Paludisphaera borealis: one gene and its partner. Each later gene encodes a partner of the first gene's protein in a complex. Links are inferred from orthologs where the notes say so. Each region holds a gene or a part of one and is shown in the gene's direction. Other genes may lie near its edges.

The links.
Region 2: the proteins of BSF38_RS26090 (region 1) and uvrB are in contact, whole or in part, in a crystal structure (PDB 7EGT), measured with the Thermus thermophilus proteins. The link is inferred for Paludisphaera borealis from one-to-one orthologs. Residues at the interface, in WP_096412145.1 of Thermus thermophilus: His654, Arg656, Phe657, Gln666, Asp668, Glu669, Lys680, Arg681, Leu682, Ser683, Lys685, Tyr686, Ala687; in WP_096411307.1 of Thermus thermophilus: Glu23, Leu25, Arg26, Asp27, Gly28, Glu29, Arg30, Phe31, Arg55, Glu326, Asp327, Phe328, Glu379, Ser382, Gln383, His398, Gly400, Arg401.

What each region holds. Positions count from the first base shown.
Region 1 is NZ_CP019082.1:6,740,533-6,744,018, reverse strand. What follows is about bases 1-2,986. They hold BSF38_RS26090 (ATP-dependent helicase), read left to right. Parts: upstream 1-345; coding sequence 346-2,628; downstream 2,629-2,986. Other genes in these bases: BSF38_RS26085 (pyridoxine 5'-phosphate synthase), read left to right, coding at 2,672-2,986; acpS (holo-ACP synthase), read right to left, coding at 1-104. Outside these bases: more of BSF38_RS26085, read left to right, coding at 2,987-3,394. UniProt on the Escherichia coli protein: A helicase with DNA-dependent ATPase activity. Unwinds DNA duplexes with 3'-5' polarity. Translocates on single-stranded DNA with 3'-5' polarity. Initiates unwinding more efficiently from a nicked substrate than double-stranded DNA.
Region 2 is NZ_CP019082.1:4,870,731-4,878,161, forward strand. Bases 2,515-5,461 are described here. They hold uvrB (excinuclease ABC subunit UvrB), read left to right. Parts: upstream 2,515-2,931; coding sequence 2,932-4,992; downstream 4,993-5,461. Other genes in these bases: BSF38_RS18775 (ComEA family DNA-binding protein), read left to right, coding at 2,515-2,649; BSF38_RS18785 (sugar ABC transporter substrate-binding protein), read left to right, coding at 5,157-5,461. Outside these bases: pruA (L-glutamate gamma-semialdehyde dehydrogenase), read right to left, coding at 1-2,049; more of BSF38_RS18775, read left to right, coding at 2,209-2,514; more of BSF38_RS18785, read left to right, coding at 5,462-6,341; nadC (carboxylating nicotinate-nucleotide diphosphorylase), read left to right, coding at 6,376-7,275; BSF38_RS18795 (biotin--[acetyl-CoA-carboxylase] ligase), read left to right, coding at 7,272-7,431. UniProt on the Escherichia coli protein: The UvrABC repair system catalyzes the recognition and processing of DNA lesions. A damage recognition complex composed of 2 UvrA and 2 UvrB subunits scans DNA for abnormalities.

The sequences.
Region 1 (3,486 bases):
CGCTCGGTGTAAATCCGCCGCAGGAAGAGTTCGCCGTACTGCTCGATCATCTTGCCGATCCGAGGGCACTCGACGATGTCCGTTCCGATTCCGACGATCTCCATGCGTGCGATTCTCCTGGCGGTATCCGGGTGATTTCCCCCAGTTTATCGTCCGACCCCGCAAGCGAGTAGGATGCGCCCGGTTGCGCGGGGGCGGCCTGCTCGCGGCCTCGAAAACCGATCGCCGCTCGGGGGGCTCGCCGGTATACTTTGGGAGTTGACACGACGACCGCACCAACCCACTCCGTCAGGAGCCGCGAGCCGCCCCAATACGGCCCCGGCGGCTCGGGATGAACCGACCGCGATGGATCTTCTCGCCGACCTCACGACCCCCCAGCGCGAAGCCGTCATGCACGTCGACGGCCCCATGCTCGTCCTCGCCGGCGCGGGCTCCGGGAAGACCCGCGTCATCACCCGCCGGGTGGCCTACCTGCTCAAGCAGGGGATCGCCGCCGACAACATCCTGGCGCTGACCTTCACCAACAAGGCCGCCGGCGAGATGCGCGAGCGGATCGAGGCCCTCACGCCGGGGGCCCGGGTCTGGGTCGGCACGTTCCACGGCTTCTGCGCCCGGCTCCTGCGCACCCACGGCTCGCTCGTGGGCCTCGACAAGGCGTTCACGATCTACGACCAGTCCGACCGCCTGAAGACGGTTCGCGAGGTCCTCGACGCGCTCGGGATCGAAGACCCGCCGATCACCCCCGAAAAGATCGAGTCGGCCATCAGCAAGGCCAAGAACGACCTGGCCAGCCCCAAGTCGCTCGCCTTCCGCGCCCGAGACGACAAGGATCGCCTGGTCGCCAAGGTCTACGCGGCTTACGAAGAACGCCTGAAGGGTGCCTCGGCCGTCGATTTCGACGACCTCCTGGTCCACGTCGTCAGCATTCTCAAGAATCACAAGGACGTCCGGGCGAGCCTCGACGCCCGGTTCCGCTACGTCCTGGTCGACGAGTACCAGGACACGAACATGGCGCAGTACGCCATCGTCCGGGCCCTTTCGGTCGACCACCCCAACCTGTGCGTCACCGGCGACCCCGACCAGTCGATCTACGGCTGGCGCGGGGCGAACCTCTCGAACATCCTCGAATTCGAGAAGGACTACAACTTCGTCAAGGTGGTCAAGCTCGAGCACAACTACCGCAGCACCAAGAACATCCTCAGCGTGGCCGACCACCTGATCCAGTTCAACACCAACCGCAAGCCCAAGGCGCTGATCACCGAGAACTCGCGCGGTGAGCCGGTCGATCTGACCGTCTACGGCCGCGAGAGCGACGAGGCCGAAGGGGTCGCCGGCCGGATCCAATCGCTGGTCCGCGACGGCTCGTACAACTACTCCGACGTTGCGGTCTTCTGCCGAATCACGGCCCTGACCCGCACCTTCGAGCAGGCGTTCCGGTCGGCCCGCATCCCCTACCAGATCATCGGCGGCGTCTCGTTCTACGAACGGCAAGAGGTCAAGGACGTCGTCTCGTATCTCAATCTCATCAACAACCCCAAGGACGACCTGGCCTTCACCCGGGTCGTCAACGTCCCCCCTCGGGGCCTGGGCAAGACGTCGTTCGAGCACCTGATCAGCGCCGCGCGCGAGCGCGGCGAGACGCTGCTGGAGACCGCCCGGAAAGCGAAGAGCGTGCCGGGGCTGAAGGACAAGGCGATCCGCGCGTTTCTCGATTTCACCCAGCTTTACGACGAGTTGGCCGCGCTCCGCGATGACTCGGTCGAGAAGGTGATCCTCCAGCTCATGGAGAAATCGGGCTATCGCCAGCACTTGAAGGACGAGCCGGGCGACAAGGGCGAGGACCGGCTGGCGAACCTTGAAGAGCTGATTACTGCGGCACGCGAGTTCGACGCGGAGCACGCCGGCGCCACGATCCAGGAATTCCTGTCCGACATCACTCTGGCCTCGCCGATCGACCGCTGGGACCAGCAGACCGGGGCCGTGACCTTGATGACGCTGCATGCGGCGAAAGGGCTGGAGTTTCCGGTCGTCTTCATCGTCGCCCTGGAGGCGGGCATCCTGCCTCACAGCCGGGCTTTCGACAACCCCAGCGAGATGGAGGAAGAGCGCCGGCTGCTGTTCGTGGGCATCACCCGGGCGAAGCGGGAACTGTTTCTGAGCCGTTGCCGCATCCGGAGCTTTCGGGGCCAGCAGCAGGCCACAGCGCAGTCGCAATTCCTGACCGAACTTCCCAGGGAGTTCATGGTTTACGAAGACCGCTCGGGCGTCGTCACGAGCGAACGGGGATGGTCGCCCTCGTCGTCTTCGTCCTCGGGCTACGCGTCGCGTCGACCGGAGCCGCGTCCGAATCCGACGCCGTCGCCCGCCGCGTTCCGGCTCACGACCGCGGCGCAGCTCGGGGGCGGGTCGTTTCCAACGACCACCCCGACCAGCGATCTCGACGCCTTCCGGCCGGGGGCGTCGGTGCTTCATCCCGAATACGGCCTGGGACGGATCGTCTCGGTCGACGGCGCCGGGCCCAACCGCAAGGGGAAGATCGCGTTCACGCTCTCGGGCGAGAAGACGTTCGTGCTCGCCAAGTCCCCCTTGAAGGTCGTCGGCAAGGCCGGCGGCCGACCGACCCGCTGAGCGTGCCCGCACACGCGAAGAGATTCGAGAAGGAGGTTCCACAATGCCCCGACTGGGCGTCAACATCGACCACGTCGCCACGCTCCGCCAGGCGCGGAAGGGGCGCGAGCCCGACCCGGTCTGGGCCGCGGCCATCGCCGAACTCGGCGGCGCCGACGGGATCACGATCCACCTGCGCGAGGACCGTCGCCACATCCAGGATCGCGATCTCCGCATCCTCCGCGAGACCGTGCAGGTCGTCCTCAACCTCGAACTCTCCATCGATCCGGCGATGGTCGCGCTGGCTCTGGAGTACCGGCCCGACCAGGTGACGCTCGTTCCCGAGCGCCGCGAGGAGATCACGACCGAGGGGGGGCTGTCGGTCACCGCCCACCGCTCCCGCACCGCCGAGGCCGTGGCGCGGCTGCGTGACGCCGGCATCCACGCGGCGCTCTTCCTCGACGCCGATCCTGCCGAGATCGACGCGGGGATCGAGCTGGGGGTCGTCGCGATCGAGCTGCACACCGGCCGCTACGCCAACGCTCGCGAGGGGTCCGACCGCGACGTCGAACTCGACGCCCTGCGGCGGGCCGGGGCCCGGATCGCGGCCGCGGGCGTCGAGCTGCACGCCGGGCACGGGCTCGACTACCGCAACGTCCAAGCCGTGGCCGCGCTCGATCGGATGGCCGAGCTGAACATCGGCCACAGCATCGTCAGCCGCTCCCTCTTCGTGGGCCTGGAGCGCGCCGTCCGCGAGATGAAAGACTGCATCGAGGTCCGGGCCTGATCCCCCTCCGTCGACTCGACCGCGAGGGAAGCCCATGTTTTCGAGCCGCAACACTCCTGCATGGAGCCATGTCGTATTTCCGGTCGCGACGG
Region 2 (7,431 bases), 1.9 Mb from region 1 along the record:
GCCGCAGGGGATCGCCAGCGGGAAGTTCCAGGGGGGAATCACCACCGCCACGCCGCGCGCGATGTGCTCGCAGGCGTTGGTCTCGCCGGGTACGTCGCGGCGACGCGGCTCGGCCAGGCGGATCATCTCGCGGGCGTAGAACTCGCAGAAGTCGATCGCCTCGGCGACGTCGCCGACGGCCTCGCGCCACGGCTTGCCGCACTCGTAAACCTCCCAGGCCGCCAGCTCGAACCGTCGCTCGCGGAGGATCGCCGCGGCGCGGACGATCACCCCGGCGCGCTCGGCGGCCGGCTTGCCCGCCCAGTCGGCCGATGCGGCCAGGGCCGACGCCACGGCGGCCTCGGCGTGTTCGGCGCCGGCCGACGCCGTCCGTCCCACGATCCGCGAGGTCCGGCTGGGATCGAGCGATTCGATCACCCGGCCGGGCGTCTCGACGGCCTCGCCGTTGATGAGCAGCGGATAGGACTTGCCCAGCTCGCGGTCGACCTTGCGAAGCGCCTCGGCCATCGCCTCGCGGTTCTCGGCCCGGGCGAAGTCGGCGGTAGGCTGGTTGCGGAACGGCGGCAGGGCGTCGAGGGCAGCGGCCGGCGCGGGCGCCTGGGGGCGAGGTTTTCGGGAACGCAACAGCATGGCGCCGGTCTCCTCGGGGTTGCGAAGGAGGTCGTCGATGGGGACGCTCGACGAGCCGCTGGCCTTGAGAAACGATTCGTTCGAAGTGTTTTCGAGCAGCCGGCGCACCAGGTACGCCATCCCCGGCAGCATCGCGCCGTAGGGGGTGTAAACCCGGACGCGGGCCCCGCGCGCGACGAGCGCGTCCTGGATCGCGTCGCCCATGCCGTAGAGCGTTTGCAGCTCGTAGCCGTCGTGCGGAACGCCGAACGCCTCGGCGGCGGCGATCGCATGGGCGAGGCTCCGCAGGTTGTGGCTGGCGATCGCGGGCCGAAGCTCGGCCCGGTGCTCCATCAGGTAGTTCGTGCAGCGCTCGAAGTTCGCGTCGCTCTGCCACTTGTTGAGGTAGACGGGCTCGGGCCAGCCGAGCCGCCGAGCGGTGAGGACTTCATAGTCCCAGTACGCTCCCTTGACGAGCCGGATCGTGATCGGCGCGCCTCGGTGCTCGACCCATTCGCGCAGGCCGCGCAGCTCGGTTTCGGCCTCGGGCTGGTAGGCCTGGACGACGATCCCGACGTCGGACCAGTCGCGAAACGCGGGCTCGGCGAGCACCCGGCGAAACAGGTCGTAGCTGAGCGCCCGGAAGGCGTACTGCTCCATATCGACGTGGACGTACGCGCCGTGGTCGCGGGCCGTCTGGAGGATCGGACGGAGGCGCGCGGCGACGCGTTCGATGGTCTGCTCGGTGTGGATCGGGTCGAAATACGTGGTCAAGCTCGACAGCTTGAGCGACAGGTTGACGCGCGGGATCGGGCCGTCGTGGTCGCGGTCGATCAGCGGATCTTCGGGCACGGCGGCCAGCGGGCCGGCGAGGCCGCGGATCAGGTCGAGGCAGGTCTGCTGGTAGACGTCGGCCTCGGCCTCGCTGATGACGGCTTCGCCCAACAGGTCGGCCGTGAACGCCAGCCGCCGCTTTCGCAGCTTCAGGACCGTCTGGAACGCCTCGTCGGGCGTCGAGCCGGCGATGAATTTGCGCGCCATGACCTCGGCCGCCCCCCGCGCGGCCCGCGCCAGCAAGACTTCGCGCTCGGTGCCCGGCGGCGCGAGGTCGACGGCGGTTTGTAACAGCCAGGGGACGCGGCCGTCGGCTTCATCGAGGTACTCGGTCAGGTGTCGACCCACCGAATCGGGCGTGCGGAGCGCCGGCAGGACGTCGATGAACCGGAACAACTGCGCCCGCACCTGGGGGTCGTCGAGCATCCAGTTCATGAACCGGTCTTCCCACCACCCGCGCCGCCACGGTCGCGAGGCGCGGCCGACTCGCGCGAACAGCTCGCGACCGATCTCCCGCGCCCGCCGTTCGAGCCGTTCGGGGTCGGCCTGCCGCGAGCCCGCCGATTCCGGTTGCAGGCTCGCGATGCTTCGGGACGCCGTCGTCATCAACGAATCCTCCTTCGAATCCGTCTCCCGGTCTTCGCTTCCTCTTTTCATTGTATACCTCTCGCACGCGAGCGGGGCGGGGCTTGCCATCGGACGTGGTGGTCTCGTATCGTCGGAGGGAGCGATGTTGACCCGGGGCCTCAGGCGTAAGTGGTCGCGATGCAAGACGTTTCGGAACGGATGTCGAGTCGGTCGAAGCCGCGGCGGCCCGCGCCGGGCGATGCGTGGCCCTGGACGATCGACGTCCGCAGGCTTCTGGCCTTCGCGACGCTGCTGTCCGGGCTGACGATGCTGGCCGTCGGCCGAGGCGCGCGCTCGGAGTCCGAAGGTGCGGTCCACCTCGCTCCCGAGCTGGTCATCGACCTCAACTCGGCACCGGTCGAGGTGTTCTCGGCGCTTCCCGGAATCGGACCGAAGCTGGCGGCGCAGATCGTCGAGGCCCGCCGAGAAAGCCCGTTCGTCTCGCTCGACGACCTGGACCGGCGGACCCGGGGGATCGGGCCGGCGACCGTCGCCCGGCTGGCGCCTCATCTGCGAATCGAGCCGCCTCAAGAGCCGGTCGCCTCGCGCGTCGCCCGCAGGGGGGCGCGGGTCGATTAAGCGATGCCGGTACAAACCATCCTGACGCCGTGGGGACACCCGGCCTCATGAAAATGGGGATCGCGGTGGGCCGGGTCCGAGTACAAGCCCGAAGCGCCAGCGAGTGCATCTCCGGTCGGCCGTTCAGGTACCATGCACTCGCTGGCGCTTCGGGCTTGTACTCGGAGCGACGATCGGCGTCGGAGTTACGAGGCTGCGTCGGGGGGAAAATTCTCGACGGCGTGGTTATACTTCGAAGTCACCTTCACGACGGGTTACCAGGCGAGACGAGACCAGAATACGATGAGCGAATATCAGCTTGTCAGCCCTTACCAGCCGGCCGGCGATCAGCCCCAGGCGATCGACGAGCTGGTCAAGGGGTTGGCCGACGGGCGCGCCAGCCAGACGCTGATGGGCGTCACGGGCTCGGGCAAGACGTTCACGATGGCCAACGTCATCGCCCAGTACGGCAAGCCCGCCCTGGTGATGTCGCACAACAAGACGCTGGCCGCGCAGCTCTACGCGGAGTTCAAGGAGTTCTTCCCGCACAACGCGGTCCGCTACTTCGTCAGCTATTACGACTACTACCAGCCTGAAGCCTACATCCCTCAGCGCGACATCTACATCGAGAAGGACGCGTCGATTAACGAGGAGATCGAGCGGCTTCGGCTCGCCTCGACGAGCGCCCTGGTGAGTCGGCAAGACGTGATCGTCGTCGCCAGCGTGTCGTGCATCTACGGCTTGGGCTCGCCCGACGACTATCGCAAGATGATGGTCCGTCTGAAGGTCGGCGACCTCGTGGACCGCGATGAATTGCTGCTGAAGTTCGTCGACATCCAGTACGACCGCAACGACGTCTCGTTCGAGCGCGGCAAGTTCCGCGTCCGGGGCGACGTGATCGAGCTCTGGCCGGCGTACGAGGAATTCGGCTTCCGGATCGAGCTGTTCGGCGACGAGGTCGAGCGGCTGGCGACGATCGACGGTCTGACCGGCTCGGTGCTCGAAACCCATCAAGACCTCTACGTGTACCCTGCCAAGCACTTCGTGCTCCCCGAAGAGCGGATTCAGGGGGCCGTCGCGGCGATCGGCAACGAGCTGGAAGAACGGCTGCAAACCCTCAAGGAGCAGGGCAAGCTGCTTGAGGCCCAGCGGCTGGCGGCCCGGACCCGGTACGACATGGAGATGCTCCTGGAAGTCGGCTATTGCTCGGGGATCGAGAACTACTCACGGCACCTCTCGGGACGCAAGGCCGGCGAGACGCCCAACACGCTGCTCGACTTCTTCCCGCCCGACAGCTTGCTGATCCTCGACGAGTCGCACGTCTCGCTGCCGCAGATTCGCGGCATGTTCGCCGGCGACCACAGCCGCAAGCTCACCCTGGTCGAGCACGGCTTCCGCCTCCCCAGCGCGCTGGACAACCGCCCGTTGCGGATCGACGAGTGGGAGAGTAAGCCGGCGCGTCGACTGTTCGTCTCGGCCACGCCCGGCGACTACGAGGTGACGATGTCCGGCGGCGAGGTCGTCGAGCAGGTCATCCGTCCCACCGGCCTGATCGATCCTGTCGTTCGGGTCGAGCCCGCCCGGGGCCAGGTCCCGGCCTTGCTGGAAGAGGCCAAGAAGCGGGCCGCGAAGGGGGAACGCGTGCTCGTCACCACGCTGACCAAGCGGCTGGCCGAAGACCTTACGCGTTACCTCAAGGAGCAGGGGCTGCGTTGCAAGTGGCTGCACTCCGAGCTCGACGCGATCGAGCGGATGACGATCCTCCGCGAGCTTCGTGAAGGGGCGTTCGACGTCCTGGTGGGGGTCAACCTGCTGCGCGAGGGGCTCGACCTTCCCGAAGTCTCGATGGTCTGCATCCTCGACGCCGACAAGGAGGGCTTCCTACGCAGCGAGACCTCGCTGATCCAGACCATCGGCCGGTCGGCCCGGCACGTCAACGCCGAGGTCGTCCTCTACGCCGACAGGATCACCAACTCGATGCAGCGGGCGATGGACGAGACCGAGCGCCGCCGCGTGCTCCAGACGGCGTACAACGCCGAGCACGGGATCACCCCCGAGTCGGTGGTCAAGGCGATCCGTCGCGGGATCGAGGAAGAGATCCAGGCGCGCACCGTCGCCCGCGAGGCCGTGGGCCGCGACGAGGCGACCGACGCGACCGAAGAGTACCTGGACGCCCTCGAAGGCGAGATGCTCGATGCCGCCGAGAAACTCGAATTCGAACGCGCCGCCGCGCTCCGCGACAAGATCCAGCAGCTTCGCGCCGCCCAGGGGGGCGGCTCGGCGCGGCCGGCGCCCAGCCCCCAGGGCCAGAGCGCTAAGGCGAAGGCCAAAGCGAAGGCCCGGGCCGGCAAGAAGCGCGGCTGACGCCGTTCTCGAACCGTTCGCCGATTCGCGCCCGCGATCGTGTCGCCCCTGCGTCGATTTCGAGTAAACTAGCGGCGTTGACCTTGGCCTCTACAACGTAAGAGTCAAGCGCCACGCTCTTATTCTCCATCGATCGTTCGTTCGGCTTCTCGTCGGAGGAATCCATGACCTGCCCCAGCTTCGATCAGAGTGATCCCCATCATCGGCCGCGCGCCGAGCGAGGCGCATCCCGGCTTCAGGGCCGGCTGCTGATCCTGGCGATGAGTCTTCTCGCGGCGGGCTGCGATACGTTCACGTTCAATCCGCCGCGCCCTCCCGAGCTGACGAAGAAGGCGGCGACGCCCCGAACATCGACCGGGATCTCCGCGACCTCGTCGTCGGCCAAGGTCATCGAGGTGGTCCTCACGCCTCGGATCGAGTCGGACGTCGAGACGCTCAGAACCTCCGCGAAGCTTCAGGCGGGCATGGACACGACCAGGGTCCAGGTGACGGCCCCGCCGGAAGGGGCGCCCGCTTCGGAACAGGCCGAACTCGTCCGCAAGGCGATCACCCGCAAGCCGCCGGTCATTGTGATCGAAGTCCCGAACGCACCCGACGCGACACTGATCGCCGCCGCCGCCGAAGCCCAGAAGGCCGGCGTCGCGGTCGTGACCATCGGCCGTCGGCTGACCGTTTCGCAGGCGCCGGCATCCGAATCGGCGTCCGCCGTCGGGCCGCCGATGATCTTGGTCGCGCACGAAGAACTCAAGCCGTCGGCCGCGGCCCTCGTCGCCGACGCGATGCGAGCCGCCAAGAATGGTAAGATCGCGACCGACGCCGGGGCCGTGATCCTCGTCGACCCCACCGTCGACGCCCTCTTCCAGGACCGCGTCAATGCGCTTCGCGACGCCCTCAAGGCGGCCGGGGTCAAGAAGATCGAGGAGCTGCCGTTCGCCAAGACGATCAAGGACGGCGAGACGAAGCTGGTCGAGTACCTCAAGGCCCACCCCGAAACGACGCTGGTCTTCGCCGTCGACGCCGGCGGAATGCTGGCCGCCGACGATGCGACCGGCGTCCTGAAGACGGACCATCGGTTCGTCATCGCCGGCTATTCCTCCAACGAGTCCGCTCGCAGCCAGGTCATGATGGGCGAATACGCGGCGCTCGGCGTCTTCGGCGTCGACAGGCTGCTCCGCCGAGCCGTCAACGTCGCCGCCGGGATTCTCAAGGGAAGCAAGATTCCGGAACGGGTCGAGATCGAGATTCCGATCCTGGAGTCGAGCGAGACGGCGGGCCCTCCGCGGATGAAGGTCCTTCCTCCCGACAAGCCGATGATGCTGCAAAAAGGCGGCGCTTCCACGGAAAACTAGACGCCGTGCGCCGGCGGGAAGGACGCGAACCGCGATGACCGAGACACGACGCCCGTTCGGCGATCCCGAACGGAGGAACGCCGAGACGCTGATCGGGTTGGCGCTCGCGGAGGACTTGAACGACGCGGGCGACATCACCACCACCACGGTCATCCCCCCCCGCGCCCGGGGCTCGGCCCGGCTGATCGCCCGCGCGCCGGGGGTGGTCGCCGGCTTGCCCGTTGTCGGCCTGCTCATCGACCACTTCGAGCTGGGGGAAGGCTGGCGCCCACGGCGCGTCGACGGCGACCGCGTCGAGGCCGGCGAAGTCCTGGGCGAGCTTTCCGGCTCGTTTCGGTCGATCCTGGTGCTTGAACGCACGGCCCTCAACTTCCTGCAACGGCTCTGCGGCGTGGCCTCGCTGACGGCTCGGTTCGTCGCCGAGGTGGAGGGGACCGCCGCCGGCGTCTTCGACACGAGGAAGACGACCCCCGGCTGGCGGGCGCTCGAGAAGTACGCGGTCCGCTGCGGCGGCGGCCGCAACCACCGGATCGGGCTTTACGACGCCGTGCTCATCAAGGACAACCACCTGGGCTGGTTGCAGGCCGACGGAGTCGCCGACCCGATTGCGAAGGCGATCGCCGACGCCCGCGCCGGCTCGCCGCCGGGCACGGTCGTCGAGGTCGAGGTCGACACGCTCGATCAGCTCGACGTTGCGTTGCGCTGCCGGCCCGATATTGTGCTCGTCGACAACCTCGGGCCTGACGCGCTGCGGGAAGCGGTCCGCCGCCGCGATCAGTCGGCCCCGGGCGTCGAGCTGGAAGCGTCGGGCGGCGTGACCCTGGCGACGATCGCCGCGCTGGCGCGCACGGGCATCGATCGGATCAGCGTCGGCGCCCTGACCCATTCAGCCGTCGCGCTCGACGTCGCGCTGGATATCGACCCCGCGACATGAACGCGCATTCCCACGAATCCGCGCCCGCGATCCTCAACATCCCGCTGCTCGACCGGCTGCGGAGTGTCTCGGGCTTCGTCGCGACGGCCGATCTCGCCGAATCCAATGATCGCGAGCGGCTCGCCGCCGACCTCGACGCGCTCGAGGCGTTCGGCT